2 regions of the Collimonas sp. PA-H2 genome follow, and region 2 is predicted to be linked to the other one. Evidence: predicted binding sites of a transcription regulator. Region 2 holds the regulator's gene; the other holds the start of a gene.
What was found. The regulator LexA, encoded in region 2, represses DNA repair genes until DNA is damaged. The targets are predictions, from matches to a motif close to ACTGTATNNNNATACAGT.
Positions count from the first base shown of each region.

Region 1: a site for LexA is predicted at 1,283-1,300, ahead of ruvA (Holliday junction branch migration protein RuvA). Genes of this name have one in related genera too.

Region 1 is NZ_PDBX01000001.1:3,253,639-3,257,049, forward strand. Features, by position in the region: rRNA gene BCF11_RS14915 (23S ribosomal RNA) at 1-867, shown strand, start outside; rRNA gene rrf (5S ribosomal RNA) at 1,061-1,173, shown strand; gene ruvA (Holliday junction branch migration protein RuvA) at 1,343-1,921, shown strand; gene ruvB (Holliday junction branch migration DNA helicase RuvB) at 2,014-3,072, shown strand; gene BCF11_RS14935 (YaiI/YqxD family protein) at 3,116-3,411, shown strand, end outside.
Region 2 is NZ_PDBX01000001.1:4,866,001-4,869,411, forward strand. Features, by position in the region: gene BCF11_RS22315 (RNA methyltransferase) at 126-902, shown strand; gene lexA (transcriptional repressor LexA) at 958-1,605, opposite strand; gene rpsF (30S ribosomal protein S6) at 1,918-2,286, shown strand; gene priB (primosomal replication protein N) at 2,333-2,650, shown strand; gene rpsR (30S ribosomal protein S18) at 2,701-2,985, shown strand; gene rplI (50S ribosomal protein L9) at 3,012-3,411, shown strand, end outside.

The DNA of each region.
Region 1 (3,411 bases), 1.6 Mb from region 2:
AATCTACCCGCGGCTAGACGGAAAGACCCCATGAACCTTTACTGTAGCTTTGCATTGGACTTTGAACCAATCTGTGTAGGATAGGTGGGAGGCTTTGAAGCGGGGACGCTAGTTCTCGTGGAGCCAACCTTGAAATACCACCCTGGTTTGTTTGAGGTTCTAACCTTGGTCCGTTATCCGGATCGGGGACAGTGCATGGTAGGCAGTTTGACTGGGGCGGTCTCCTCCCAAAGTGTAACGGAGGAGTTCGAAGGTACGCTAGGTACGGTCGGACATCGTGCTAATAGTGCAATGGCATAAGCGTGCTTAACTGCGAGACTGACAAGTCGAGCAGGTACGAAAGTAGGACATAGTGATCCGGTGGTTCTGTATGGAAGGGCCATCGCTCAACGGATAAAAGGTACTCTGGGGATAACAGGCTGATTCCTCCCAAGAGTTCATATCGACGGGGGAGTTTGGCACCTCGATGTCGGCTCATCACATCCTGGGGCTGTAGCCGGTCCCAAGGGTATGGCTGTTCGCCATTTAAAGTGGTACGTGAGCTGGGTTTAAAACGTCGTGAGACAGTTTGGTCCCTATCTGCCGTGGGCGTTGGAAATTTGAAGGGGGCTGCTCCTAGTACGAGAGGACCGGAGTGGACGAACCTCTGGTGTACCGGTTGTCACGCCAGTGGCATTGCCGGGTAGCTAAGTTCGGAAGAGATAACCGCTGAAAGCATCTAAGCGGGAAACTTGCCTTAAGATGATATTTCCCGGGAACTAGATTCCCCTAAAGGGTCGTTCGAGACCAGGACGTTGATAGGTCAGGTGTGGAAGCGTAGTAATACGTTAAGCTAACTGATACTAATTGCCCGTGAGGCTTGTCCCTATAACCTTAGCAGGTTATATGATGAGCTTTTTTGTTTGCCTAGGTGACTATCCATCAAAGATAGCAACACCGTTTGGACATTCATACCCAACCGGGCTCACTCACCCTAGTGAGCTCGGTATAAAAAACTACTTCTTCTAGATTGCGTTGTTTGTTGCTCCTACTGGAGAACAAGCAGCGGTTACAAGTTATGCCTGATGACCATAGCGATTTGGTACCACCCCTTCCCATCCCGAACAGGACCGTGAAACGAATTTGCGCCGATGATAGTGCTGCAACCAGTGTGAAAGTAGGTCATCGTCAGGCTTTTATTAAAAAACCCTCTGCAACTTACCTTGCAGAGGGTTTTTGCTTTGCGCGGAAATTATGCGTTTCTCTTCATTTCCTGCAATTTCCGCATTCCCGCAAGAAAACTACTGTGTTTTTAACCAGTTGTCCTGTATGATTCATTGATTCACATTAAGGCCATACCGCGATGATAGGTCGTCTTTCAGGCATTCTGCTCGAAAAAAATCCACCCCAACTGCTGATCGACTGCAACGGCGTCGGTTACGAGGTTGGGGTGCCGATGAGCACTTTCTATAATCTGCCGGGACTCGGCGAAAAAATCGCCTTGCTGACGCATCTGGCGATACGCGAAGATGCTCATGTGCTGTACGGTTTTGGCACAGCCGAAGAACGCAACGTCTTCAAGCAGTTGATCAAGATCAGCGGCGTCGGCGCCCGTACTGCGCTTTCGATCCTGTCCGGTATGTCAGTGCAGGATCTGGCCCAGGCCGTCACCTTGCAGGAAGCCGGACGGCTGACCAAAGTGCCCGGCATCGGCAAGAAAACCGCGGAGCGCTTGCTGCTGGAGCTGAAAGGCAAGCTGGGCGCGGATCTGGGACCGATCGGCAGCCCTCATGGCAGCGATGCCAGCGGCGATATTCTGAATGCCCTGATCGCGCTCGGCTATTCGGACAAGGAAGCCATGCTGGCGCTCAAGCAGCTGCCGCCCGAGGCTACCGTGTCGGAAGGTATCAAACTGGCATTGAAAGCGCTCTCCAAGCTGTAGGGTGGCGGCACAAAGCAGGATGATTTGTCTTTTATTGGCGTAGCGTGGTTTTTTTATATATTTAATCGCCGCACACTGGCTACAATCCGAACATGAGTATCCAAACCGACGATTTCACCGAACAGCGCATCATTTCCGCCACGCCGGCATCGCCGAACGAAGAGGCGATCGAACGCGCCTTGCGGCCGAAGCAGCTGGACGAGTACGTCGGCCAGGAAAAGATACGCGATCAGCTGCAGATATTCATCACCGCCGCGCGCCAAAGGCGCGAGGCGCTCGATCACACTTTGTTGTTTGGCCCTCCGGGTCTGGGCAAGACTACGCTGGCGCACATTATCGCGCGTGAAATGGGCGTCAATCTGCGCCAGACTTCCGGTCCGGTGCTGGAGCGCGCCGGCGACCTGGCGGCGCTGCTGACCAACCTGGAAGCCAACGATGTCCTGTTCATCGACGAGATTCATCGTTTGTCGCCGGTCGTTGAAGAAATCCTGTACCCGGCGCTGGAAGATTATCAGATAGATATCATGATCGGCGAAGGTCCCGCCGCGCGCTCGGTGCGCCTCGACCTTCAGCCTTTCACCCTGGTGGGTGCGACCACGCGGGCCGGGATGCTGACCAATCCCTTGCGCGACCGTTTCGGGATCGTCGCCCGCCTCGAATTTTATACACCGCAGCAGCTGGGCAAGATCGTCACCCGCAGCGCCTCTCTGCTGGGCGCGCCCATCATGGACGATGGCGCTTTCGAGATCGCCAAGCGCAGCCGCGGCACGCCGCGTATCGCCAATCGGCTGCTGCGCCGCGTGCGCGATTATGCAGAGGTCAAAGGCAATGGCGAAATCACCAAGGCGATGGCGGATGCCGCGCTGGTCATGCTGGACGTCGATCCGGTCGGTTTCGACGTCATGGACAGGAAACTGCTGGAAGCGGTGCTGTTCAAGTTCGGTGGCGGTCCGGTCGGCCTGGACAACCTGGCGGCGGCGATCGGCGAAGAACGCGACACTATCGAAGACGTGCTGGAGCCGTATCTGATCCAGCAAGGATATTTGCAACGGACGCCGCGCGGCCGTATTGCCACACCGGCGGCTTATACGCATTTTGGCGTCAGTGCGCCGAGAACCGGACCGAACGGCGAGTTGTGGGGACAAAATTAATATCCCCTCAATCACCGGTGGAGCAACGCCGGCGCCCGCCGCCATGCAGATCTGGGTTGACGGCGATGCTTGTCCAAACGTTATCAAGGAAATCCTGTACCGGGTAGCCGAGCGCTTGCAGATCACGGTGACGCTGGTGGCCAACAAATTATTGCGCGTGCCGCCTTCGCGTTTCGTCAAGGCCGTACAGGTGCCGGCCGGCTTTGATGTCGCCGACAATGAAATTGTTCGATTATTACAAGCCGGAGACCTGGTCATCACCGCGGATATTCCGCTGGCGGCCGATGTTCTGGCAAAAGGCGGCAAAGCACTGAATCCACGGGGTGAGTTTTACACCAA
Region 2 (3,411 bases):
ATCTGCGTTATGGCGCTATTTTAAACCTAGATTGCTTAATTGAACGCTTACTTTTACCCGAAAGGCCAGATGAACACAGATTTTCTTTCGTTTGATAGCGCTCGTCGCTTGAGTGGAGGGCACAAATGAATTCGGCGAAAATCGATACGTCTCTTTTTCAGCGGCTGCGCTTCGTGCTGGTCGAAACCAGCAGTCCCGGCAATGTCGGCGCTGCCGCCCGCGCGATCAAAACCATGGGGTTTTCCGAGCTGGTCCTGGTCAATCCGCGTTTTCCTGACGTCCTGCAGCGCGAAGAAGCCGTGGCGTTCGCCAGCGGCGCACAGGATATCCTGGCTTCGGCGCGAATCGTCGACAGCGTTGAGCAGGCCTTGGAGGGGTGCAATTTCGCCGCCGCCCTGAGCGCCCGCTTGCGCGAATTCTCGCCGCCCTTGACTGCGCCGCGCGCGTTGGCGGCGCAGCTTGCAGGCGATGTCAGCCTCAATGCCGCGGTATTGTTTGGCAGCGAGCGTTACGGCTTGCCCAACGAAGTAGTGGAGAAGTGCAATGTCTTGCTGAATATTCCTGCCAATCCAGAATACTCGTCGCTGAATCTGGCGCAAGCGGTGCAAGTGCTGGCCTATGAATGCCGGGTTGCCGCCGGCGAGGATTTGTCACCCGCAGGGGCCGGCGAGATCGGTTTCCAGGGCAATGCCGCCAGCCTGACCGACATCGACGGCATGTTTGCGCATCTGGAGCAGGCTTTGATCGAAATTGAATTCCTCGATCCCGCCAGCCCGAAAAAATTGATGCCGCGCCTGAAACGGCTGTTTTCACGGGCTCAGCTGGAAACCGAAGAGGTCAATATCCTACGCGGCATCGCCAGTCAGATACTGACCAAGCGGCGCCGGCTCGACCGCTCCTGACGCCGGACTGGGGCCTGCCGCTGCGGCAGGTCCGGCCGTGTTTTTTTGTTGCTCCTTAGTTCCAGCTACGCAGCAGGCCGACCGCAAGGCCTTCCAGGGCGAAGTCTTCCTGGGCGTTGACAACAATAGGTTCAAAATCCGGGTTTTCGGGAAGCAGCTGGATTACCGAGCCGGTTTTCTGATAGCGCTTGACGGTGACATCGTCGCCGAGCCGGGCCACGACGATCTGGCCATTTCTTGCGCTGTCGGCTTTCTTTACCGCCAGCAAGTCGCCATCCAGGATGCCGGCGTCGCGCATCGACATGCCGCGAACCTTCAGCAGATAGTCCGGCTTGGCGCTGAACAGGGCAGGGTCGACGTTGTAGCTGGCCTGGATGTGCTCCTGCGCCAGGATAGGCGAGCCGGCGGCGACGCGGCCGACCAGCGGCAGGCTGAGCTGCATCAGGGCCGGGTGGGGCAGCGCCAGTTGCGTGCCCTGGCTGCGCAGCGTGGTTTCCGTCAGGCGGATGCCGCGCGAGGTGCCGGGGGCGATCACGATGGCGCCCTTGCGCGCCAGCGCCTGCAAATGTTCTTCTGCCGCATTCGCCGAACGGAAGCCGAGTTCGGTCGCGATTTCCGCGCGCGTCGGCGGGAAGCCGGTGTTTTCGATGGCGTCCCTGATCAGGTCGAGGATTTGCTGTTGGCGGGCGGTCAGTTTAATCATAAGTGTTTGAAGGCAAGGTTTGACAGCCGAGGCTATCCAATTCAGATAGAAGCACAAAGCGACAAGAAGGGCATAAGCGCGTTGCGCTGCATTTGTGCTGTGTATATCAACAGTCTGTATTTTTGTACAGTATTTGTGCAAATGCAAGATAAATTGATGCGATTTAGCCACTTACTTATGCTTAGGTGGCCGCAGGCGCCTGAAAGCATTGAGTTTTGTTGCAATTGCGCGTACTATTGCTGGTTTTCCTCTTCCCACACTCGTCTTGACGCCGAGGTGGGCGATTCTTCAATCAGTCCAAAAGGAGCTTACATGCGTCATTATGAAATCGTATTTATCGTCCATCCAGATCAAAGCGAGCAAGTGCCTGCAATGATCGAACGCTACAAAGGTATCGTCACTACACGTGGCGGCACTGTACATCGCGTGGAAGACTGGGGCCGCCGTCAACTGGCATACCTGATCCAGAAACTGGCAAAAGCGCATTACGTCTGCCTGAACATCGAGTGCGACAGCGAAACTCTGGCTGAAATCGAAACCGGCTTCAAGTTCAATGATGCGGTATTGCGTCATCTGACCGTCAAGCTGAAGAAGGCCGAAACAGGTCCTTCGCCAATGATGAAGGCTGTGCAGAAGGAAGATGCTGCCAAGAGCCATCGCACTGAAGCGCCGGCAGCCTGATTTATCTTCCCCGCCAGCATTCTTATAGCCATCGAGTCCATCAGGAGTGAGCCAAGCCAATAACGTGTTTCAGCTGGTTGCCGAAATTGCCGAACGTGAAGTCATACGTTATACACCGGCAGGCATTCCGATCGTATCTGCAAACCTGCAGCACCGTTCGGAGCCGATTGAAGCAGGAATAAAGCGTTTGATCGAATTTGAAATCGCCGCGCTAGCCGTCGGCGAGATTTCAGGAAGATTCAGTCAGGCGCCATTGGGAGGCACCTTCTGGTTTACCGGTTTTATGGCGCGCAAGAGTCGCAACGGCAGGAGTCTGGTATTTCACATCACGGATTTCGCTGCAATGGAAGCAGATGGTTCCTAGAGAACATAGCGGAAATTGCAGATTAATTATTTTAGATACAGGAGCCAAAAATGGCATTCGGTAAAAAGTTCGATAAAAGCAAACTGAAAAACAAGCGTCAACAACAAAACCCGCTGTTCAAGCGCAAGAAATTCTGCCGTTTCACCGCTGCACACGTTGCCAGCGTTGATTACAAGGATGTCGACACGCTCAAGGATTTTGTTCAGGAAAACGGCAAGATCATGCCAGCACGTCTGACCGGCACCAAGGCAATCTATCAACGTCAAGTGGACACTGCGATCAAGCGCGCACGTTTCCTGGCGCTGCTGCCATACACCGATCTGCACAACGCTTAATTGACGACTTGAAATAGGAGAAAAATATGCAAGTTATTCTGTTGGAAAAAGTCGTTAATCTCGGCAATCTGGGCGAAGTTGTTCGCGTCAAGGACGGTTACGCGCGTAACTTCCTGATCCCGCAACGTATGGCACGTCGTGCTACCACAACTGCTATCGCTGAATTCGAAGCGAAGCGCGCTGACCTGGAAACAGCGGCAGCAGCCAAGCTGGCTGTGGCTCAAGGCCAGGGCGAAAAACTGAGCGGCCTGACTGTTCAGATCTCGCAAAAATCGGGCGTTGACGGCCGTCTGTTCGGTTCCGTGACCAACTTCGACATCGCTGAAGCGCTGACCAAGCAAGGTTTCGCAGTTGAAAAAGCACAAGTTCGCCTGCCGAACGGCCCGCTGAAGACGACTGGCGAACATCCTGTTGCAGTTGCTCTGC